DNA from 4 places in the Streptomyces sp. NPDC090119 genome. Region 1 is predicted to be linked to each of the others. Evidence: riboswitches for the same ligand, from Rfam matches in the RefSeq annotation. Region 1 holds a riboswitch; each other region holds the start of a gene.
The links. Region 1 has a riboswitch for cyclic di-AMP ahead of ACIPPM_RS24530 (M23 family metallopeptidase). Riboswitches for the same ligand answer to the same signal wherever they lie in the genome.
Positions count from the first base shown of each region.

Region 2: another riboswitch for cyclic di-AMP. It lies ahead of ACIPPM_RS26750 (transglycosylase family protein); the one in region 1 lies ahead of ACIPPM_RS24530 (M23 family metallopeptidase).
Region 3: another riboswitch for cyclic di-AMP. It lies ahead of ACIPPM_RS00480 (M23 family metallopeptidase); the one in region 1 lies ahead of ACIPPM_RS24530 (M23 family metallopeptidase).
Region 4: another riboswitch for cyclic di-AMP. It lies ahead of ACIPPM_RS17260 (transglycosylase SLT domain-containing protein); the one in region 1 lies ahead of ACIPPM_RS24530 (M23 family metallopeptidase).

Region 1 covers NZ_JBIVDK010000005.1:649,872-655,430, reverse strand. Annotated here, with positions in the region: gene ACIPPM_RS24540 (PrsW family intramembrane metalloprotease) at 44-1,336, shown strand; gene ACIPPM_RS24535 (aldo/keto reductase) at 1,356-2,303, opposite strand; gene ACIPPM_RS24530 (M23 family metallopeptidase) at 2,373-3,398, opposite strand; cyclic di-AMP (ydaO/yuaA leader) riboswitch at 3,408-3,576, opposite strand; tRNA gene ACIPPM_RS24525 (tRNA-Met) at 3,837-3,910, opposite strand; gene ACIPPM_RS24520 (dihydrofolate reductase family protein) at 3,976-5,109, opposite strand; gene ACIPPM_RS24515 (SCO4225 family membrane protein) at 5,266-5,559, shown strand, end outside.
Region 2 covers NZ_JBIVDK010000006.1:453,843-459,401, reverse strand. Annotated here, with positions in the region: gene eno (phosphopyruvate hydratase) at 1-1,200, opposite strand, end outside; gene ACIPPM_RS26750 (transglycosylase family protein) at 1,506-2,207, opposite strand; cyclic di-AMP (ydaO/yuaA leader) riboswitch at 2,212-2,390, opposite strand; gene ACIPPM_RS26745 (transglycosylase family protein) at 2,593-3,639, opposite strand; gene ACIPPM_RS26740 (cytochrome P450) at 3,763-5,106, opposite strand; gene ACIPPM_RS26735 (nucleoside triphosphate pyrophosphohydrolase) at 5,196-5,559, opposite strand, start outside.
Region 3 covers NZ_JBIVDK010000001.1:114,665-120,223, forward strand. Annotated here, with positions in the region: gene ACIPPM_RS00475 (M16 family metallopeptidase) at 1-1,066, shown strand, start outside; cyclic di-AMP (ydaO/yuaA leader) riboswitch at 1,298-1,450, shown strand; gene ACIPPM_RS00480 (M23 family metallopeptidase) at 1,464-2,207, shown strand; gene ACIPPM_RS00485 (GntR family transcriptional regulator) at 2,391-3,074, shown strand; gene ACIPPM_RS00490 (HPr family phosphocarrier protein) at 3,249-3,530, opposite strand; gene ACIPPM_RS00495 (GNAT family N-acetyltransferase) at 3,718-5,559, shown strand, end outside.
Region 4 covers NZ_JBIVDK010000003.1:961,071-966,629, reverse strand. Annotated here, with positions in the region: gene ACIPPM_RS17270 (NAD(P)-binding domain-containing protein) at 1-705, shown strand, start outside; gene ACIPPM_RS17265 (HAD family hydrolase) at 771-1,598, shown strand; gene ACIPPM_RS17260 (transglycosylase SLT domain-containing protein) at 1,670-2,152, opposite strand; cyclic di-AMP (ydaO/yuaA leader) riboswitch at 2,156-2,391, opposite strand; gene ACIPPM_RS17255 (polyprenyl synthetase family protein) at 2,940-3,950, shown strand; gene ACIPPM_RS17250 (outer membrane lipoprotein carrier protein LolA) at 4,179-5,384, shown strand; gene ACIPPM_RS17245 (ABC transporter ATP-binding protein) at 5,423-5,559, shown strand, end outside.

The DNA.
Region 1 (5,559 bases):
AAGCCCGAGGCCGTCCGGCCCGGTCACCGTTAGGGTCGATGCTGTGGCCATCAGTTCCGCGTACCCGCCCCACCCCACCGGCGAAGGCCCCCGGCCGCCCTGGTGGCGGCGGCAGTGGGTGCGGCACGGGTCGCTGATCGCGCTGCTGGCGCTGTCCGGGCTGGTGATCCTGGCGCTGGTGCGCAGGCAGACCGGTACGGAGGGTTTCCTCGTCGGGCTGGGGCTCGCCGTGGTGCCGGTGCCCTGGCTGATAGCCGCGTTCCGCTGGCTGGACCGGGTACGCCCCGGGCCCTGGCGGAACCTGCTCTTCGCGTTCGCGTGGGGCGCCTGTGCGGCGGCACTGATCGCCATCGTCGCCAACAGCTTCGCCACCCAATGGATCGCCACCACCACCGCGAACCCCTCCGGCGCCGACACGCTCGGCGCGACGGTGATCGCGCCGGTGGTGGAGGAGTCCGCGAAGGCCGCCGCCGTCCTGCTGGTGTTCGTCTTCCGCAGACGGGACTTCACCGGGCCGGTCGGCGGGGCCGCGATAGCCGGGGTGACCGCGACCGGGTTCGCGTTCACCGAGAACATCCTCTATCTGGGCAACGCCTTCGGCACCGACCAGTCCATCGGCACCTCGGGGTTCGTCTCCGTGACCGCCGCGACCTTCTTCGTGCGCGCCGTGATGTCGCCGTTCGCGCATCCCCTGTTCACCGTGTGCACGGGCATCGGCTTCGGCCTGGCCGCGCTGCCCGGCCGACGGCGGCGGCCGGTGCTCCGGGTGCTGTTCCCGGTGGGCGGGCTGCTCCTCGCCATGGGCCTGCACGCCCTGTGGAACGGCTCGGCCGCCTTCGGCCAGTTCGGCTTCCTCGTCGTGTACGGCGGTTTCATGGCCCCCGCCTTCGGTCTGCTGGCCTGGCTGCTGATCCGGTCCCGGCAGCGCGAACTGCGGGTGGCCCGCGAGGAACTGCCCGTCTACGTGTACGCCGGGTGGCTGGGCCCCGCCGAGCCGTTCGCCCTGGGCTCGCTGCGCGCCCGTCGGCTGGCCCGCGACCACGCCCGCCGCTGCTTCGGCGGCCGCCCGGCCGCGCGCGCCGTGGTCCGCTACGAGTCCGACGCCACCGAACTGGCGCTGCTGCGCCACCGCGCCCGCGCGGGCCGCGTGGGCACCGAGTTCGCCGCGCGGGAACGCGAACTGCTGGCCGCGCTGTGGCAGCGCCGGGACTCCTCCCGCCCGGCCCTGGAGTACGCGGCCCGCGTCACGGCCCCGCCGCCCGCCCCGGTCCCGTACTGGCAGCGGTACGGGCATCCGGCGCCGCCCTACGCGGGGTACAACCCGTACCGCACGTAGGGCGGGATCGGCGGCCGGGTCAGGCCGAAGCGGCCGTCAGCCGGTCCAGTTCCGCCGGGGTCAGCGTCAGCTCGGCGACGTCCACCAGGGCCGGGAGCTGGTCGACCGTGCGGGCCGAGGCGATGGGCGCGGCGACCGTGGGCTGGGCGGCGAGCCAGGCCAGGGCGACGGTGGCGACGGCGGTGTCATGGGCGGCGGCGACCTCGTCCAGGGCCGCCAGCACCTTCTGCCCGCGCTCGGAGTCGAGGTGCTTGGCGGCCGAACCGGCGCGGGCGCTGTCGACGGTCGTACCGGGCCGGTACTTGCCGGTGAGGAAGCCGGAGGCGAGCGCGAAGTACGGGACGGCCGACAGGCCCTCGCGGGCGGCGACGTCCTGGAGCGGGCCCTCGTAGGTGTCGCGGGAGACCAGGTTGTAGTGCGGCTGGAGGGCGACGTAGCGGGCCAGGCCCGCGCGGTCGGAGAAGTCCAGGGACTCCTTCAGCCGCTCGGCGCTGATGTTGGAGGCGCCGATGTAGCGGACCTTGCCCGCCCGCACCAGCTCGTCCAGCGCGCCGATGATCTCCTCGACCGGCACCTCGGGCTGGTCGAAGTGGGTGTAGTAGAGGTCGATGTGGTCGGTGCCCAGGCGGCGCAGGGAGGCGTCGGCGGCGGCCTTGATGTTGGCGGCGCCCAGACCCTGGTAGTCGGGGTGCTGACTGACCTTGGTGGCGATGACGACCTGGTCGCGGTTGCCGCGGGCCTTGGTCCACTCGCCGATGAGGGTCTCGGACTCGCCGCCCTTGTTGCCCTCGGCCCAGGACGAGTAGGAGTCGGCGGTGTCGATGAAGTTGCCGCCCGCGGCGCGGTAGGCGTCGAGGACGGCGAAGGACGTGTCCCGGTCGGCGGTCCAGCCGAAGACGTTGCCGCCGAGGGCGAGCGGGAAGACCTCGAGGGTGGAGGAACCGAGCTTGCGCGGAGAAGCAGTCATGTCTCTCCTCAACGATCACTCGGGCCCCGTCCATTCCGGGTCGGGGTCACTCGCTCGGGGGAGTGCCGCTCAGGGAGTGAGCCCCTTGCCGCGCAGCCAGGCGCCGGGGTCGATGCCGGTCGGCTGGCCGTCGGGGTGGACCTCCAGGTGGAGGTGCGGCCCGGTGACGTTGCCGGTGGCGCCGACGCGGCCGATGACCTCGCCGGTGGAGACCTTCTGCCCGGCGCTGACGCTGATCGAGGACTGGTGGCAGAACCAGAGCTCGGTGCCGTCGTCCAGGGTGAGGATCGTGCGGTAGCCGTACGCCCCGGCCCAGCCGGCCTCGGTGATGGTGCCGCCGTGGATCGCCTTGATCAGCGTGCCGGTGGGCGCGGCGAAGTCGAGCCCGGTGTGGTACCCGGAGGACCACATCGAACCGGCCTGCCCGAAGGTCGAGGTGATCGTGTACGAGGAGGTCGGCAGGGTGTACTGCTTGGCCAGCGTGGCCAGTCGGGCCGCCTCGGCCTTCTTCTCCGCGTCGGCCTCGGCCTTCTTCTTGGCCTCGGCGGCCTTCACGGAGGCTTCCTTCGCGGCCTTGGCGGCGGCCTCGGCGGCCTGCTGGTCGGCCTTGGCGACGGCGGCCGCGGTGGCCCGGCTGTCGGCCTTGCTCTGCTGCCGCTCGGCCTGCGCCATGATCCGGCTGCGCAGCGCCTCGCCCGCGTCGGCGGTGGAGTCGTCGGTGGCGGTGGCCGTGGCGGTGGCGACACCGGCGAGGGAGGCGGCGGGCGCCTCCGCGTGGTGCCCGTCGATCAGGGAGCCCACGGAGGGCAGGTCGGGCATGGCGATGGACACGGGCGGCTTGCCGGTGTTGGCGCTCGCCATGCCACCCGCGCCGACGGCGGCGATGACGCCGACGCCGAGGACGGTGGAGCTGCGGGCGAGTCCGCCGCCGCGCTGCTTGGCCACCCGGTGACGGCCGCGTACCGCTGGCAGGGACTCCTCGGTGGGGTTCCACTCCTCCCACGCGCCGTCCTCGGCACGGGGGGCGCCATAGGCGAAGGGCTCACTCGCGTCCGGCGCGAACGGGGCTTGTGGGGCAGGCCGGTTGGACGCCACGCGGGCGCACTCCTTTCCCTCCTCCGTCTACCGGGTTAGCTGACGGGTTCGGAGCAGGAAGGTCTCCTACGCGCGTAAACCCGACGTGCTCCGAGGGTGGTGCACGGCGGATCGGGGCGCGATTCACCCCATGATGGTGGGTCCCCGGTTCCCTTGCGGGATTCGACGTGTGCGCACGGCGCCGTCTCTGCTGACGGCTGTAACGACCGCACTGCGTTATCGAACGTTAATAGACACGCACACTGGATTCCAAGCCCGTTCAGCTTGATCGTTTGACGATCTGGCGGGGTGCGTATCGGTCAGGAACGGCCCGAACAGGGCGAGTTGACCACGCTTCAGGAGTCACAGGAGTTTTGCTGGTGACTCACGAACACCAGCCGTCCCGGAAAACACTCAGGGCCGGAATCCGTTTACTGGATTCCGGCCCTGAGTCTTCAGTAGCGGGGACAGGATTTGAACCTGCGACCTCTGGGTTATGAGCCCAGCGAGCTACCGAGCTGCTCCACCCCGCGTCGTTGTGTCTCAAGCATACGTCATCCGCGGGGTCCGATGCACACACGCTGCCGTGACGTGGGCCTCAGAGCACGAGGTGAGCGTTCGGCGACTGTGCGAGAGCGGCGTACTCGGGCACGGTCACCACCTCCACGCCCCCGGCGCCGAGCACTCCGGCGCCGTCGGCCGCGGTGACGAAGGTGTCCGGCTCGCGCCAGGCGGTGACCACCCGGCGTACCCCGGCCGCGAGGATCAGCCCGGCGCACGGTACGGGCCGGGAGGCGCGGTGGGCGCAGGGCTCCAGGCTGCTGTAGACGGTGGCGCCGGGCAGCCGTGGGTCGGCGGGGTCCAGCTTGGCGAGGGCCGCCTCCTCGGCGTGGACCACCGGGTCGCCGCCCTCACGGGAGTGTCCGCGCGCCAGCTCGGTGCCGTCCGCCGCGACGACCACCGCGCCGACGCTGAAGGCCGTGGCCGACGGCGGGCAGAGCGCGGCCAGCTCGCAGGCGGTGCGCAGCCAGTGCCGGTCGGCGGCGGTGTCCAGCGGGCCGGTGCCGGGGGCGGTGGGCTCGTAGCGCATCAGGACGACGTCCTCGATCCGGCGGCTGTCGGTCAGCCGCAGTCGGCCGCCCTGGTAGGCGCCGGGGCCGAAGAGGCGGGGGGCGGCCGGGTCGCCGACGAAGAGCGGGGCGAGGACCAGCTGGAGTTCGTCGGCCAGGCCCTGCTGGAGGAGCTGGGTGTGCACGGTGCCGCCGCCCTCGACCATCAGCCGCCGTACGCCGCGCACGTCGTGCAGATGCGCCAGCAGCGCCCGCCAGTCGAGGCCGGGGCCGAGCGGCACGACGTCGGCGGTGTCCCCGAGGAGGCCCGCGGCGCGCTTCGCCCCCTCGTCCGTCGTGTAGACGGCCTTCTCCCCGCCGGTGTGCCAGAAGTTGGCGGCCGGGTCGAGGTCGCCGGAGCCGGTCACGGTCACCTTCAGCGGGTACTCCGCCTTCCCCCCGGCCACGCGCGCGACCCGCCGCTCGGGCGAGTTGACCAGGAGGCGGGGGTTGTCGGCCCGGATCGTCCCGGCCCCCACGAGGATCGCGTCCACCGACGCCCGCACCTCGTCCACCCGGTCGAAATCGGCGGGGCTGGACAGCAGCAGCCGCTCGGGGCCGGTGTCGTCCAGGTACCCGTCGAGCGAGACGGCGGCGGACAGCAGGACATGGGGGTAGGGCATCGACGCGCTCTCTCCGGACTCTTGGCTCTGCGGGCGTGCGCCCCTTTGTACTCCGTACCGGTGTACACCCTGCCCAGGCCGGTTGAGTACGGCTACTCATCCCCGGGCGCGCGGCCCGGCCGCACTGTGGAGGTCACCGAACAGAAGGAGACCTCGATGCCGCACGCCGTCCGCCCCCGCCGCCTCTTCACCCTCGCCACCGGCAACTGGCTCTCGCGGGGCTATCTCGCGGTGCTCGCCGCCTCCGCCGTGGCCATGTTCGCCTTCCCCGAGGGCCAGTTCGGACTGGACCCGATGACGCTCACCGCGCCGCTCTCCTTCCTGGGCATGGCGTTCCCCTTCGGTCCCGGCACCGAGGGCGGCCTGGTGGTGGAGGTGCTGGCCACCGGGTTCTGGGTCGGGCTGCTCCTGCTGGGCGCCCTCGGGAACGCGGCCGCCCTCGGCGCCCTC
Region 2 (5,559 bases), on a different contig from region 1:
GTTGTACTTGGCGACGCGCTCGGAGCGGGCCGGGGCGCCGGTCTTGATCTGGCCGCAGTTGGTGGCGACGGCCAGGTCGGCGATGGTGACGTCCTCGGTCTCGCCGGAGCGGTGGGACATCATGCACTTGTAGCCGTTGCGCTGGGCCATCTCGACGGCGTCCAGGGTCTCGGTCAGCGAGCCGATCTGGTTGACCTTGACCAGCAGGGCGTTGGCGATGCCCTCCTCGATGCCGCGGGCGAGGCGCTCGGGGTTGGTGACGAACAGGTCGTCGCCGACGATCTGCACCTTGTCGCCGATGCGGTCGGTGAGGACCTTCCAGCCGGCCCAGTCGTCCTCGAACAGCGGGTCCTCGATGGAGACCAGCGGGTAGGCCGCGACCAGCTCCTCGTAGTACTCCGTCATCTCGGCGGCGGAGCGCTCCTTGCCCTCGAAGAGGTACGTGCCGTCCTTGTAGAACTCGGAGGCGGCGACGTCGAGCGCGAGGGCGATCTGCTCGCCGGGGGTGTAACCGGCTTCCTTGATGGCCTCGATGATGAGGTCGAGGGCCTCACGGTTGGAGCCGAGGTTCGGGGCGAAGCCGCCCTCGTCGCCGAGGCCGGTGGCGAGGCCCTTGTTCTTCAGGACCTTCTTGAGGGTGTGGTAGACCTCGGCGCCCCAGCGGACGGCCTCGGAGAAGGACTCCGCGCCGATCGGCGCGATCATGAACTCCTGGATGTCCACGTTGGAGTCGGCGTGCGAGCCGCCGTTCAGGATGTTCATCATCGGCACCGGGAGCAGGTGCGCGTTGGGGCCGCCCAGGTAGCGGAACAGCGGCAGGTCGCTGGCCTCGGAGGCGGCGTGGGCGACGGCGAGGGAGACGCCGAGGATGGCGTTGGCGCCGAGCGAGCCCTTGTTGTCGGTGGCGTCCAGGTCGAACATGGCCTGGTCGATCAGGCGCTGCTCGGTGGCGTCGTAGCCGACCAGCTCCGGGCCGATCTGCTCGATGACGGCGAGGACGGCCTTCTCGACACCCTTGCCCTGGTAGCGGTTCGGGTCACCGTCACGCAGCTCGATGGCCTCGAAGGCACCGGTGGAGGCGCCGGACGGGACGGCGGCACGACCCGTGCTGCCGTCGTCGAGGCCGACCTCGACCTCGACCGTGGGGTTGCCTCGGGAGTCCAGGATTTCCCGAGCTACGACGACGTCGATGGACGGCACGAGCATCTCCTTCGTGGATGTGACGCGATGAGTGCGGGGCGCGCCGGATGGCATGCCTTGCGTCTAGAGCCTAACCGTCCCAGGGGTGCCGGCCATCGACCGACCGCCTCGCGGACGGGGTGGTGCAGGGAGACGGTACCCATTGTTCACGCCCGGAACAAAGGGTTCTGGGCAACAGGCGGGCCGGGGGCGGAACGCGCACCGCCCCGGCGCGCGGGGGAAGCACGCCGGGGCGGGGGTCCGTGGAAGGACCGGAAGCTCAGGGGCCGATCGGGCTGGGGGCCGGCCCCGTGAGCGGGTCGCGGTTACTTCAGGTGCAGCATCTGGCCGGGGAAGATGAAGTCGGCCTTCTCGACGATGTCCTTGTTCAGGTCGTACAGCTTCTTCCAGCCGCCGTCGACCTTGTGCTTCGTGGCGATGGAGCTGAGCGTGTCGCCCTTGACCACCTTGTACTCGCCATCGCCCTTCTTGACCTTGTCACCGGTCGGGGTGGTGACGGTCTTGCTCGCGTCCGGGCGCTCGGTGGAGCGGGACGCGGCCTGGTCGTCGGAGGTGCGGTCGGAGGTGTCGGCCGCGGCCTTGTCCTCCGTCTTGGTGTCCGTGGAGGGCGCCGGGGCCGCCGAGCCGCTGTACGGCGTGCTGGACAGGCCCGTGCCGCAGACCGGCCAGGCGCCCTTGCCCTGGGCGGAGAGCACCTTCTCGGCGACGGTGATCTGCTGTTCCTTGCTCGCCTTGTCGGCGGTGGCGGCGTACTGCGTACCGCCGTACGCGGCCCACGTGGAGGCGGAGAACTGCAGACCGCCGTAGTACCCGTTGCCGGTGTTGATGGACCAGTTGCCGCCCGACTCGCACTGGGCGACGGCGTCCCACTCGGAGCCGGTGGCGGCGGACGCGCTGCCCGAAGCCATCACCGGGCCCGCGACGGCCGCACCGGCGACACCGGCGAGCGCGAGGACACGGACGGTCTTGGACGGGCGACGGTGCTTGCCCTTGCTGGAGAACAGCATGGATCGATCCCCTCACCGACGCCTGCGAGGTGAGCTGTCGGGTTCGGGCCGGTTGAGTTGCCCGGCCACCCCTCCCTGGTACTTCCGGAAGGCGTGGCTCCACCCCAAGCCCGTCCCGGCGTCAATCACCGGTTCGGGCACCTACCTTGGGTCCCCCGCTCCTGCCTACGGCGCTTGACGCGACGATTGTCCCCGACGGCCGCTGGCAGGATTCGGCGTTGCGGCCACGGGTGCTCGTGGTGACGAGCGATCACGACCGTAGACACGCCTCGCGGCGAATTTCAAAAACGATCAGGTCTTCTGAGAGTCATCCCACACTTTCGCCAAATAGGACATATAAGAGGATAGCGGGGCGTCAAATGCCGCCATGCGCTGCCTGTTCGCCCTATTCGCCCGGCACCTTGAGGGTCTGGCCCGGATCGACATGGTTCGGGTCGGAGCCGATGGCCTGCTTGTTCGCGGCGTACAGGGCCTCCCAGCCGCCCGGCACATCAAGGGAGTCGGCGATGGAGCCGAGCGTGTCACCGTCGCGGACGGTGTAGCCGCTCGGGGAGGTGGTGGCGTGGCGGCCCGTGACCGCCGCGTGCTGACCTTCCGTCACGCTCTCGTCGGCGGTGTCGCCCCGGTGACGGCCGCCGCCGAGGTCGCCGGTGTCGACGAGGCTCCAGGAGCCGCCGGTCTCCCACGAGTCGTCCGACTCCTTGGCGGCAGGGGCACTGGAGGCCGAACCGCCGCCCTGGTAGCCGCCGTCGGAGGCGGCGGGCGCGGAGCCGCCGGAGCGGGAGGTGTCGGTGTCCTTGCCGGAGTGACCGGAACCGGCCGTCTCGTCGGCGCTCGCGGACGGCTTGCCGGTCTCCTTGGCGGAGGAGTCGGAGGAGCCGGAGGAATCAGAGGAGTCGGACGACGGGGACGAATCACCCAGTCCGGACGAATCCGAACCATCGGACGAAGCGCCCGCGTCGGGAGCCTCGCTCGACTGACCGGCACCGCTGTCCGAGCCGCCCTGGTCCGCGGACGGGGACTCGCTGACGCCCGTGTCGACGTCCACCGAGGCGGAGTCGGAGGTCAGTCCGGCGAGCAGGGCGCAGGTGGCCCAGTGGGTGGTGCCCTGATCGGCGAGGATCTTCTCGGCGACCGAGATCTGCTGCGAACGGCTGGCCTGGTCGGCGCTGGCCGCGTACTGCGTGCCGCCGTACTTGTCCCAGTCGTCCTGGGACATCTGGAGACCGCCGTAGTAGCCGTTGCCGGTGTCGGCGCTCCAGGAGCCGCCGCTCTCGCACTCGGCGACCTTGTCCCAGGTGGTGCCGTCGGCCGCGTTCGCGCTCGCCGCCCCGAGGAGCGGGATGGCGATGGCGGACGTGGTCACGCCGGCCGCGACGAGGAGCGCCGGAGCCTGGCGGGGTCGACGGTGCCTACCGTTCCCGGAGAGCATGCGGTTGCCTTTCGTGCGACAGCGGTACGGCGTGGCAACTGATGCTCGGCGCCACACTGATGGGTGAACGTAGCGTCAGACGTTCACTTGTCACAAGTTCATGCCGCACAGATCACGTGAAGATCACATAGTTGAACGTCCGTCATGTGTGCTTTCACGACTGGGACCAACCGGTGTGAACTCCACCGGCAGCGTGCGCAGTCCACGCATGATCAGGCCGCCGCGCCAACGGAGTTCGGCCGGATCGGCCGCCAGCCGCAGATCGGGGAGCCGGGTGAGCAGGGTGGCCAGCGCGGTCTGGCCCTCCAGACGGGCGAGCGGGGCGCCCACGCAGTAGTGGATGCCGTGCCCGTACCCCAGGTGCTGGTTGTCTCGGCGGCCGAGGTCCAGCACGTCCGGGTCGGCGAACCGCTCCGGGTCGCGGTCCGCCGCCGCGAGGACCACCAGCACCGGGTCCCCGGCCGCGATGTCCTGGCCGCCGATGGTGAGCGGCTCGGTGGCATAACGCCAGGTCGCCAGCTCCACCGGGCCGTCGTAGCGGAGCAGTTCCTCCACTCCGGTCTGGAGCAGTCCGGTCTCCCCGGCCGCCAGCGACAGTTCGAGCCTGCGGCGCTCCTCGGGGTGGGTGAGCAGGGCGTAGGTGCCGTTGCCGATGAGGTTGACGGTGGTCTCGAAGCCCGCGAAGAGCAGGATGAAGGCCATGGCGGCGGCCTCGTTCTCGGTGAGGTGCTCGCCGTGGTCGGAGGCCCGGATGAGTGCCGAGATCAGGTCCTCGCCGGGCGCGGGCTCGGCGGGGAGCGCCTGGCGCTTGCGGTGGATGAGGTCCGCGAGATAGCCACGCATCTTCTTCACCGAACGCGCCACCCCGCCCCGGGGTCCGCCGCCGTGCCGGATCATCATGCCCGCCCAGTCCCGGAAGTCGTCCTGGTCCTCGCGCGGGACGCCGAGCAGGTCGCAGATGGCGTAGATGGGGAGCGGGAAGGCGAACTCGTGGATGAGGTCGGCCGAGCCCTGCTCGGCGAACCGGTCGATGAGGTCGTCCGTCAGCTCCTGCACCCGGCCCGCGAACTCGGCGACCCGGCGTGGGGTGAACGCCTTGCTGACCAGGCGGCGCAGCCGGGTGTGGTCCGGCGGGTCGATGTTCAGCAGGTGGGTCATCAGGTCGGCCTTGCGCTCACCGGGGATGCCGGTCTTGCCCTTGGCCTGCGCGGTCTCGGCGTGATGGGCCGGGTTCTTGCTGAGCCGCTGGTCGGCCAGGGCCTGCTTGGCGTCCGCGTACCGGGTGACCAGCCACGCGTCCACCCCGCTGGGCAGCTTGGTCCAGCGCACCGGGGCGTGCTCCCGGAGCCAGGCGTAGGCGGGGTAGGGGTCGGCGGCGAACTCCCAGGTGAAGAGGTCCGGGGCGGGAGCCTCGGCGGAGTGTCCGGGAGTGGCGTCGTCGGGGGTGGGCTGGTGCGGCTGGGTCACTCCCTGACGGTATCCGGCGGGCCGGGGTGGGGGCGGGTCGGCTCCTTTCTCCTGGGGGACCCTGCGGAACCCCGCCGCCTCGGTCCGGGCTACTCGGTGTCGTCCCCCGGCGCGGGCGCGCCCTCGGCCGTGCGTATCGCGTCCCGGTACACGCGGGCCGCCGCTCGCAGGGCCGCTTCCGGGTCGACGCCCGCTTCCTCGGCGCGGGCGGCCAGGTCCAGCAACTCGTACCCGATGCCGTCGCCCTGGGGCAGGGGGACGTCCAGGTCTGCGGTGCGGACGCGGGAGGCCAGCTTGGCGGCGAGGGCGAGGCCGGGCTGCCCGAGGGGAACGCCTTCCGTCACCGAGCTGCGCTGCTTCTCCTCCGCCTTGGTGCGCAGCCAGTGCGCCTTGACGTCCTCGGGCGTCTCGGCCTCCTCCTCGCCGAAGACATGGGGGTGGCGGTGGATCAGC
Region 3 (5,559 bases), on a different contig from region 1:
CCGGATCAGCCTGGAGGTGCCCGCCTCCCGCCTGGAGAAGGGCCTCACCCTGCTCGCGGACGCCCTGCGCGCCCCCGCCTTCGCGGAGAGCGAGATCGAGCGCCTGGTCCGCAACCGCCTGGACGAGATCCCGCACGAGCTGGCCAGCCCGGCCCGGCGGGCCGCGAAGGAGCTCTCCAAGGAGCTGTTCCCGTCCTCCGCGCGCATGTCCCGGCCGCGCCAGGGCACCGAGGAGACCGTCGAGAAGATCGACGCGGGCGCCGTCCGCGCCTTCTACGACCGCCATGTGCGCCCCGCCACCGCCACCGCGGTGGTCGTCGGCGACCTCGACGGCATCGACCTCGACGCGCTGCTCGCCGACACCCTGGGCGCCTGGACCGGCACCCCCGGCCAGGCCCGCCCGGTGCCGCCGGTGACCGCCGACGACACCGGCCGCGTGGTCATCGTGGACCGGCCCGGCGCCGTGCAGACCCAGCTGCTCATCGGCCGGATCGGCTCCGACCGGCACGACCGCGTGTGGCCCGCCCAGGTGCTCGGCACCTACTGCCTCGGCGGCACCCTCACCTCCCGCCTGGACCGCGTCCTGCGCGAGGAGAAGGGCTACACCTACGGCGTGCGCTCCTTCGGCCAGGTGCTGCGCTCCGCCCCGGACGGCACCGGCGCCTCGATGCTCGCCATCAGCGGTTCCGTGGACACCCCGAACACCGGCCCCGCCCTCGCGGACCTGTGGACGGTGCTGCACACGCTGGCCGCCGAGGGGCTGACGGACGCCGAGCGGGACGTGGCCGTGCAGAACCTCGTCGGCGTGGCCCCGCTGAAGTACGAGACGGCCGCCGCCGTCGCGGGCACCCTCGCGGACCAGGTCGAGCAGCATCTGCCGGACGACTTCCAGGCGGAGCTGTACCGCACGCTCGCCGCCACCGGCACCGTGGAGGCCACGGCCGCCGTGGTGAACGCCTTCCCGGCCGACCGGCTGGTCACGGTCCTGGTCGGCGACGCCGCCCAGATCAAGGAGCCCGTCGAGGCGCTCGGCATCGGCGAGGTGAAGGTGGTCTCGGCCGAGTAGCCGAGAGCACGCGCGTGTGTGGGCCCTGATGACGCATGAGTCGTCGGGGCCCACAACTGTGTTCGGGAGTCGCGTCGAACAGGGGTCACCAAATGTCCGGATTGGGGCGGAGGTTACCCCTCTGGCGTGTGGGATGCGCTACAAAAGTCCGGACCCGTTTGAAGATCCGCTCCTGTCCCCTTTAGCTTCTTCCGGGTTGTTCGTCAGGCAGTGCGCCGCGCCCGCGGCACCGGACAGCCATCGCCGAGTCCCCCCTTGGGGGAGCCGGGGACCCACTCAGTCCCTGGGGTGAATCGGGCGCCCGCGTGTGAGCGAGGGCGGCCGTAGGAGACCTTCCTGCTCCGAACCCGTCAGCTAACCCGGTAGGCGAGAGGGAAGGAAAGGACCACCCACGCTCATGGCGTTCATGTGCGCCTCCGGGAAGCACCGCAAGCCCGGTCGGGTCAAGCGCACCACCGCGGCCGCGGCCGGTGTGGCGGCCCTCACCACCGGTGTCGTCGGCACCCTCGCGGCCTCTCCGGCACTCGCCGCGGACAACTCCGTCGAGAACACCGGCCTCACCCCCGTCATCGCCGTCAGCGACACCCTCGCCGACGAGATCGCCGCGCAGGCCACCGCCCAGCGGGCGGCCGCCGAGCGCAAGGCCGCCGAGGAGGCCGCGGAGCGCGCCGCCGCCGAGCGGGCCCGCGAGGCCAAGGAGCGCGCCGCCCGCGACGCCGCGCGCGAGCGCCTCAACTCCTTCGTCATGCCGATCACCGGCTCCTACGTCTCCACCGCCTACCAGTCCTCCAGCTCCCTGTGGTCGTCCGGTTCGCACACCGGCATCGACTTCCACGCCGCCAGCGGCACCACGGTCCACGCGGCCGGTGCCGGGACCGTGGTCTCCACCGGCTGGGGCGGCGCGTACGGCAACGAGATCGTGATCAAGATGGCCGACGGCATGTACACCCAGTACGGCCACCTGTCGTCCATCGGCGTCAGCGCGGGCCAGCGGGTCGTCCCGGGCCAGCAGATCGCCCTGTCCGGCGCCACCGGCAACGTCACCGGCCCGCATCTGCACTTCGAGGCGCGCACCGGCCCCGACTACGGGTCCGACATCGACCCCGTCGCCTACCTCCGCAAGCACGGCGTGCACGTCTGACCCTCTCCCGTGAAAGCCCCGGCCCACCCGGCCGGGGCTTTTCGCTGCCCGCTTTCCTCCGTGCGCTGTCCAAAAAATAGCCATGGATTCCGGTCCGCCATCGGAAATCCTCGCGCATTGCCATAGAGTCACGGAACAGACGCCGTCACCGGCGTTTCACGGGCATTAAGGCGGAGGTGGGTCATGCGTATTCCGGCGCACTCGGTGTGCACGGCGATCCGGGACGACATCGTCGCCGGGGCCCACGAGCGCGGCGCCCGGCTCACCGAAGAGGTCCTCGCCCGCCGCTACGGCGTCTCCCGCGTCCCCGTCCGCGAGGCGCTGCGCACCCTGGAGGCCGAGGGCTTCGTCGTGACCCGGCGGCACGCGGGCGCCTGCGTGGCCGAGCCCACCGAGCAGGAGGCCGCCGACCTGCTGGAGATGCGGCTGCTGCTGGAGCCGCTCGGCGCCGCGCGGGCCGCCCAGCGGCGCACCGAGGCCCATCTGAAGGTGCTGCGCGGCCTGGTCAGACTGGGTCAGGAGCGGGCGCGGCTCGGCAACAGCGACGACCTGCGCGCGCTGGACGGCTGGTTCCACGAGACGCTCGCCCAGGCGTGCGGCAGCCACGCCCTGACCTCGGCGCTCACCCAGCTCCGCCACAAGATCGCCTGGATGTACGCCGTGGACGGCCCGGCCAGCCCGCCGGAGACCTGGGCGGAGCACGGCGCGATCGTGGACGCGGTGGCGCGCGGCGACGGCGAGCGGGCGCGGGCGGCCATGGCCCTGCACACCGAGCGCGCGACCCTCGCGCACCGGCCGCGCACCGCCGCCGGTGACCGCGCCCGGCACACGCAACACGTTGTAAACACAGGGGGACTCCGGAATTAACACGGGCGCTGTATACAAAGAGGGATATTCGCGTGCCGGGCAATTGTGCTGCCTTTTTCCGGCGTGCCGTCAATTACCGATGGCGCGCTTTTCCGGGTGCCGGAATCGGCCCGTGCGGAAACACAGAAGCCGCGCCGCCCCGAAAGGAGCGACGCGGCTTCCGCCGAAGGTCGGTCAGACCGTCTCGGGCAGCTCGTCCAGGCCCTCGGCGACCAGCTTGGCCAGCCGGTCCAGCGCGATGTCCGCGCCGTCGGCGTCGGAGGCGAGGACGATCTCCTCGCCACCCTGGGCGCCCAGGCCCAGGACGGCCAGCATCGAGCCCGCGTTGACCGGGGTGCCGCCGGACTTGGCGATCGTGACCGGGACGCCTGTGGCCGTGGCGGCTCGGACGAAGATGGAAGCGGGGCGGGCGTGGAGGCCCTCGGCCCAGCCGACGTTGACGCGGCGCTCAGCCATGTGATGCTGCCCTTCAGTCTCTCAGGTTGTCTAGACCAGTTTCCCATACGGGAAACCGTGCCCGGAGCGGCACTTCACCTCTCCGGAGCCTCTCCCTACCGGTCGTCGGACCGCGGCCTCGGCCCGACTTCCGTGTCCCACCCGCCGACTCGCGCCGTCCGTCCGTGCGAGCCGTACGCTGGGGCCCATGCAGACCCCGGCGGACCCGCAGGACCGGCACGAGTACCCCGCCCACTGGGAGGCGGACGTGGTGCTGCGCGACGGCGGTACCGCGCGCATCCGGCCCATCACCGCCGACGACGCCGACCGGCTGGTCAGCTTCTACGAGCAGGTGTCCGACGAGTCGAAGTACTACCGCTTCTTCGCGCCGTACCCCCGGCTCTCCGCCAAGGACGTGCACCGCTTCACGCATCACGACTTCGTGGACCGGGTGGGGCTCGCCGCCACCATCGGCGGCGAGTTCATCGCCACCGTACGCTACGACCGCATCGGCGCCGATGGCATGGCCGCCTCCGCCCCCGCCGACGAGGCGGAGGTCGCCTTCCTGGTGCAGGACGCCCACCAGGGACGGGGGGTCGCCTCCGCGCTGCTGGAGCACATCGCGGCCGTCGCCCGCGAGCGCGGCATCCGGCGCTTCGCCGCCGAGGTGCTGCCCGCCAACACCAAGATGATCAAGGTGTTCACCGACGCCGGGTACATCCAGAAGCGCAGCTTCGAGGACGGGGTCGTCCGGCTGGAGTTCGGGCTCGAACCCACCGACCGCTCGATGGCCGTGCAGCACGCGCGGGAGCAGCGCGCCGAGGCCCACTCCGTGCGGCGGCTGCTGGCCCCCGGCTCCGTCGCCGTCATCGGCGTCGGCCGCGCGCCCGGCGGTGTCGGCCGCAGCGTCCTCGGCAACATCCGGGACGCGGGGTACGTGGGCCCGCTGTACGCCGTCAACAACGCCTTCCCGGACGGCTGCCACGAGGTCGACGGGGTGCCCGCACACCGCTCGGTCCGGGAGATCGAGGGCCCGGTGGACGTGGCCGTGGTCGCGGTACCGGCCGACGCGGTGCCCGCCGTGGTCGCCGAGTGCGGTGAACACGGGGTGCAGGGGCTGGTCGTGCTGTCCGCCGGGTACGCCGAGAGCGGCCCCGAGGGACGCGAGCGGCAACGGGCCCTGGTCCGGCAGGCGCGGGCGTACGGCATGCGGATCATCGGCCCCAACGCCTTCGGCGTCATCAACACCGCCGAGGACGTGCGGCTCAACGCCTCGCTCGCCCCCGAGATGCCCCGGCCGGGCCGCATCGGGATGTTCGCCCAGTCCGGCGCCATCGGCATAGCCCTCCTCTCCCGGCTGCACCGGCGCGGGGGAGGGGTCACCGGGGTCACGGGCGTCTCCACCTTCGTCTCCTCCGGCAACCGCGCCGACCTCTCCGGCAACGACCTCCTCCAGTACTGGTTCGACGACCCCGACACCGATGTCGTCCTCATGTACCTGGAGTCCATCGGCAACCCCCGCAAGTTCACCCGGCTCGCCCGGCGCACCGCCGCCGCCAAGCCGCTCGTCGTGGTGCAGGGCGCGGGCTCCACCCCGCAGGGCCACGCGGTACGCGCCACCCGGCTGCCGCACGCCACCGTGTCCGCGCTGCTGCGGCAGGCCGGGGTCATCCGGGTCGACACCATCACCGAACTCGTCGACGCCGGGCTGCTCCTGGCCCGCCAGCCGCTGCCCGCCGGACCGCGCGTCACCATCCTCGGCAACTCCGAGTCCCTCGGCATCCTCACCTACGACCGCTGCCTCGCCGAGGGGCTGCGGCCCTCCCGCCCGCTGGACCTGACCACCGGGGCCACCGCCGCCGACTTCCACCGGGCCCTCGCCCACGCCCTCGCCGACGACACCTGCGACGCCGTCGTGGTCACCGCCATCCCCGCCATCGGGGAGGGCTCCCCGGACGACGCCGAGCTGGCGGAGGCGCTGCGCTCGGCGGCCGCCGCGGTGCCGGGCAAGCCGGTGCTGGTCGTCCATGTCGAGCTGGGCGGCCTCGCC
Region 4 (5,559 bases), on a different contig from region 1:
TCCCAGCACCACGACCTCGGCCGGTTCGCGGGCAAGGAGCTGATCGTGGTCGGCGCCGGACAGTCCGCGCTGGAGACCGCCGCCCTGGCCGCCGAGGCGGGCGCGCGCGTCCGGGTCGTCTCGCGCGGCCGGGGGAAGGTCGCCTTCGGCGCGCCGCCCTGGAAGCAGCCCCGGTTCCGGCCCGAGTCGCCGTTCGGCCGCGCCTGGTCGCTGTGGGCGCTCAGCTACCACGCCGACCCCTACCGCTACCTGCCCGAGGCCACCCGGCACCTGCTGGTCCGCCGGGTGCTCGGTCCGCTCGGCGCCTGGTGGCTGCGGGACCGCTTCGAGGGCCGGGTGCGGGTGACGGAGGTGGCGCGGGTGGTGTCCGCCGAGGCGGTGGACGGCGCGCCGGTGCTGACCGTGCGTACCCACGGCGGGCGCACCGACCGGCTCACCGCCGACCACGTCATCGCGGCCACCGGCTATCGGGTCGACCTGGGCGCGCTGGACTTCCTCGGCCCCGGCCTGCGCACCGGCCTCGCGGCCACCCGGGGCGCCCCGCGCCTCGGCCCCGGCTACGTCTCCTCGCTGCCCGGCCTGTACTTCACCGGACTGCCCGCGGCGGCGTCGTACGGGCCGGTGATGCGCTTCGTGTGCGGTACGGAATTCGCCTCCCCGCGACTGGCGAAGCACCTGGCGGCGGCACACGGCGCGCGGAGCTGAGCGGGACGTCAACTCCGGTGCGCGCGGGGTGAGTCGGGGGGACCCGCGGTCCGTATTCTCTGATCATGGCCGCACCCCTCCTTCCCGCCCCGCTCTCCCGTCCCGCGCTCATCGCCACCGACCTGGACGGGACGCTGCTGCGCGGCGACGACACGGTCTCCGCCAGGTCGCTCGCCGCGCTCGCGGGGGCGGCCCGCGCCGGTGCCCGGCACCTGGTGGTCACGGGCCGTCCCGCGCCCCGCGTACGCCCCCTGCTGGCCGCGCTCGGCGGTGCGGGGCTCGCGGTGTGCGCGCAGGGCGCCCAGGTCTACGACGACGCCACCGGCACCCTGCTGTGGTCGGTCCAGCTCGACCGGGAGCTGGCCGAGACCGCGCTCGGCAAGATCGAGGCGGAGGTGGGCCAGGTGCACGCGGCCGTCGACCAGGACGGCGTGGACGGGCTCACCCTGATCGAGCCCGGCTACCGGATGCCGCACCCGACCCTGCCCGCCGTACGGGTGGAGCGGCGCGCGGAGCTGTGGCGCGCGCCGATCAGCAAGGTGCTGCTGCGCCACCCCGGCCTGTCCGACGACGAACTGGCGGCCACGGCCCGCGCGGTCGTCGGCTCGCTGGCCACGGTCACCATGTCGGGCCCCGGCACGGTCGAGCTGCAGCCGTGCGGGATCACCAAGGCGACCGGTCTCGCGCTGGCCGCCGAGCACCTGGGCCTCGCCCGCCGGGACACGGTGGCCTTCGGTGACATGCCGAACGACATCCCGATGTTCCAGTGGGCGGCGCACGGCGTCGCCATGGCGGGCGCCCACCCGGAGCTGAAGGCGGTGGCCGACGAGGTCACCCTCTCCAACGAGGACGACGGGGTGGCCGTCGTCCTGGAGCGGCTCTACGCCCCCTGACGCCGAGGCCCCCGCCGTACGCGCGAGGCGTGCGACGGGGGCGCGGTGCGAAGGCCGTGCGGCCGGTCCTTCTAGTACGGGCCGTTGACGTTGTCGATCGAGCCGTAGCGGTGGAACGCGTAGTTGCAGGCGGCGGTGATGTTGGCGACCGGGTTGTACGGGTCGAAGGAGGTGCCGGCCACGTGGTAGGTGGCGAAGGTGGGGTCGATCACCTGGAGCAGGCCCTTGGACGGGGTGCCCTTGATGGCGTTGATGTCCCAGTTGTTGATGGCCAGCGGGTTGCCCGAGGACTCGCGCATCACGTTGCGGTGGATGCCGTTGTAGGTGCCCGGGATGCCCTTCTCGGCCATGATCGCCAGGGACTGGCGGATCCAGCCGTCGAGGTTGTTCGGGTACACGGCGGAGGCGGCGGCGGGCTTGGCGGCCGGGGCGGCGGAGGCGCTGGTGGCGCCGATGAGGGGGAGCGCGAACATCGCGGCACCGGTACCGGTGACGGCGAGCGTGCGGACGATGCGCTTGGTGCGGGCACGGCGCGGCTGAGCAACAGCAGACATGTCGAAGTTCCTCTCCGTCGCCTGCGAGGTGAGCTGTCGGGTTCGGGCGGGGAGGTGCCCGGCCGCGTCGTCCCCGGTGCCCGTCGGACACCGGGGACGATTTCGGCTTCACCCCGAGCCGTTCCGGCGCGACATGGGTCGCACCGGTCCGGCGGCTTACCTGGGTCCCCCGCTCCTGCCGTACGAATGAGTTCGTGAGTGGGTGTGTCAGGCGCGGCAGGATTCGGCGTTCGCCTGACAGGGCGGGAACGTATGCGACCGCACATGTCCGGAACAAGTACCGGATTCACCCGAAGTACTAGTTGACCTTGATCTGTCCCAAATGGCCCACTTGATCCTTTGCGGTCGCCAATCCCCAACTTCCGTACCGGGCACGGTAAGAAGGGGGTGAGAGGCGGGTTCGTGGGGGTAGGTGCGAGGGGGTGGCCCGCGTGAGCCAACTCACGGAATCGCAAAATACGCAAAATCAGACATGGGGGATTATGTGGATTTGGGCCGTCTGTGGGTTTTAGGGAGTGTCGGTCCCCCGGGAGCGGAACCTCTGGGGCACTCCCGTTCGTTGGACCGGCATGCACCTCGGAGTGCCGGATCGTCCGACCGACTCCCCTCATATCGACTCTTGTCCGCCCATCCAGGACATGACGGACGAAAACCGATACCTCGTGAGCTGGACCGGTGGGTGCGATCGGTGATCCAAAGAGGACCGGATACGCTGACTTGACTGATGGCAGCGACCTATCGACAAGCCGTGAAGTCGCCAGCAGACACCAGCAGACAGGAGAACCTCGTGACCGTCGTCGGGCCGTTCGGGCTGAGCGTGCGGGACCAGGCACTGGAAGCCGATGTCCAGGCCGGACTGGCGGCTGTCGAGGCGGGCCTGCTAGAGGCCACCAAGAGCGAGGTCCCCTTCATCACCGGCTCCGCCCAGCATCTGGTGCGGGCCGGGGGCAAGCGGTTCCGTCCGCTGCTCGTGCTGCTGTCCGCCCAGTTCGGCGACCGGCACGCCCCGCGCATCGTGCCCTCCGCCGTCGTCGTCGAGCTGACCCACCTGGCCACGCTCTACCACGACGACGTCATGGACGAGGCGGCCGTGCGGCGCGGCGTGGACAGCGCCAACACCCGCTGGGGCAACTCCGTCGCGGTGCTCACCGGTGACTTCCTCTTCGCCCGCGCCACGCAGATACTCGCCGATCTCGGCCCCGAGGCCGTCCGCGTCCAGGCCCTCGCCTTCGAGCGCCTCGTCACCGGCCAGATACTGGAGACCGCGGGTCCCCAGGACGGCCGCGACCCCGTCGAGCACTACCTCGACGTGCTCTCCGGCAAGACCGGCTCCTTGGTCGCCGTGTCCTGCCGGTTCGGCGCCATGATGTCCGGCGCCGACGAGAGCGTCATCGACGTGCTCACCCAGTACGGCGAGCGCCTCGGTGTCGCCTTCCAGCTCGCCGACGACGTGCTGGACATCGCCTCCGACTCCGACGAGTCCGGCAAGACCCCCGGCACCGACCTGCGCGAGGGCGTCCCGACGCTGCCCGTGCTGCGGCTGCGCGAGCGCGCCGCCCGGCTCGGCGACCCCGCCGACCTCGCGCTGTGCGAGCTGCTGGACTCCGACCTCACCGACGACGCCCGGCTCGCCGAGGCGCTCACCGCGCTGCGCGCCCACCCCGCGCTGGACCAGGCCCGCCGTGACGCGGTGCGGTACGCGGAGGAGGCCCGCGCGGCCCTCGCCCCGCTGAAGGACTGCACCGCCAAGTCGGCGCTGATCGAGCTGTGCGACGCCGTGGTGCACCGGGCGGGCTAGCACTCCATGGGCGCTCGTGCGACCCCTACGGGTCGGTGCGGGCGCCCGGTGCGTACGTCATACCGCAGGTGTACGCCGAGTTGGCTCCGTGGGCTGACGCCGTAGGACTGCCGAGTTGGTGTGATGGGAACCAGGGAAACCACCACTCCTCACCGATCCGGGTGAGAATGGCGGCTCAGGTGGAACCCATAGAGCGCAGCCGCCGCCGACGACGGAGGTAAGGCAGACATGGCACCGTACGAATCCGACCACGTGACCGGCACCGGCCCCGACGAGGACCCGCGTACCGGCCGCCGCAAGGCCGCCCGGTACGTCGTGCCCGTCGCGGTGGTGGGTGTCGCGGCCGCCACCATCGGACTGGTCCCGGCGCTCGCCGCCTCCGGCGACCCGGACCTGCCGAAGATCACCGCGCAGCAGCTCGTCGAGAAGATCGCCAAGTCCGACGTCCAGCGGATGTCCGGCACCGTCAAGGTCAGCACCGACCTCGGCCTGCCCGACCTCGGCAGCCTCCAGGGCACCATGGGCTCCGGCCAGGACGGCGACGGTTCCTCCGCCGACCCGCGGACCAAGCTCACCGAGCTGACCTCCGGCACCCACACCCTGCGGGTGGCCGCCGACGGCCCCGAGAAGCAGAAGGTCTCGCTGCTGGAGCGCGACGCCGAGTACAGCCTCATCCACAACGCCAAGGACGTGTGGGGCTACGACAGCGCGAGCAACGAGGTCTTCCACACCACCGACCAGCACTCCGGCGAGAAGGGCGACAAGCGCGGCCACCAGCCGTCCGCCACGCCCGACGACTTCGCCAAGGAGGCCCTGAAGTCGGTCGACGACACCACCTCGGTCACCGTCGACGGCACCACCCGGATCGCCGGCCGCGACGCCTACCAGCTGGTGATCAAGCCCAAGCAGGCCGGTTCCACCGTCCGGGACGTCACCATCGGCGTCGACGCCAAGACCGGGCTGCCGCTGAAGTTCACCCTCGCCCCGAAGAGCGGCGGCGCCCCCGTCCTCGACGCGGGCTTCACCAAGGTCTCCTTCGCCGCGCCGCCCGCCTCCACCTTCGACTTCCGCCCGCCCAAGGGCGCGAAGGTCACCGAGGAGAAGCCCGGCAAGGACGACCGGCGGGAGCACGCCCCCGACTTCGGCGGGCAGTTCGCGCCGGGCGACCTGAGCGGCGCCGACACCATCGGCGAGGGCTGGACCACCATCGCCAAGTTCGACACCGGCGCCAAGGGCGACAAGACCTCCCAGCAGGGCGGCGGCGCGATGGGTGGCTTCCTCGGCTCGCTGGGCGACCCGGTCTCCGGCGACTTCGGCAAGGGCACCGTCTTCTCCACCCGCCTGGTCAACGCCCTGATCACCGACGACGGCAAGGTCTACGCGGGCGCCGTCACCAAGGACGCCCTGGTCAAGGCGGCCGACGCGGACAAGTAGCCCGCCCGCTTCAGCCGCCCGACATCCGAAGGGGACCGATGGAGCCACCGTCCGCCACCGGAGGCGAGGCCGCGCCGGTCATCGCCACGCGCGGCCTCACCAAGCGGTTCCGGGGCGGACAGCTCGCCGTGGACGGTCTGGACCTGACCGTCCCGGCGGGCAGCGTCTTCGGCTT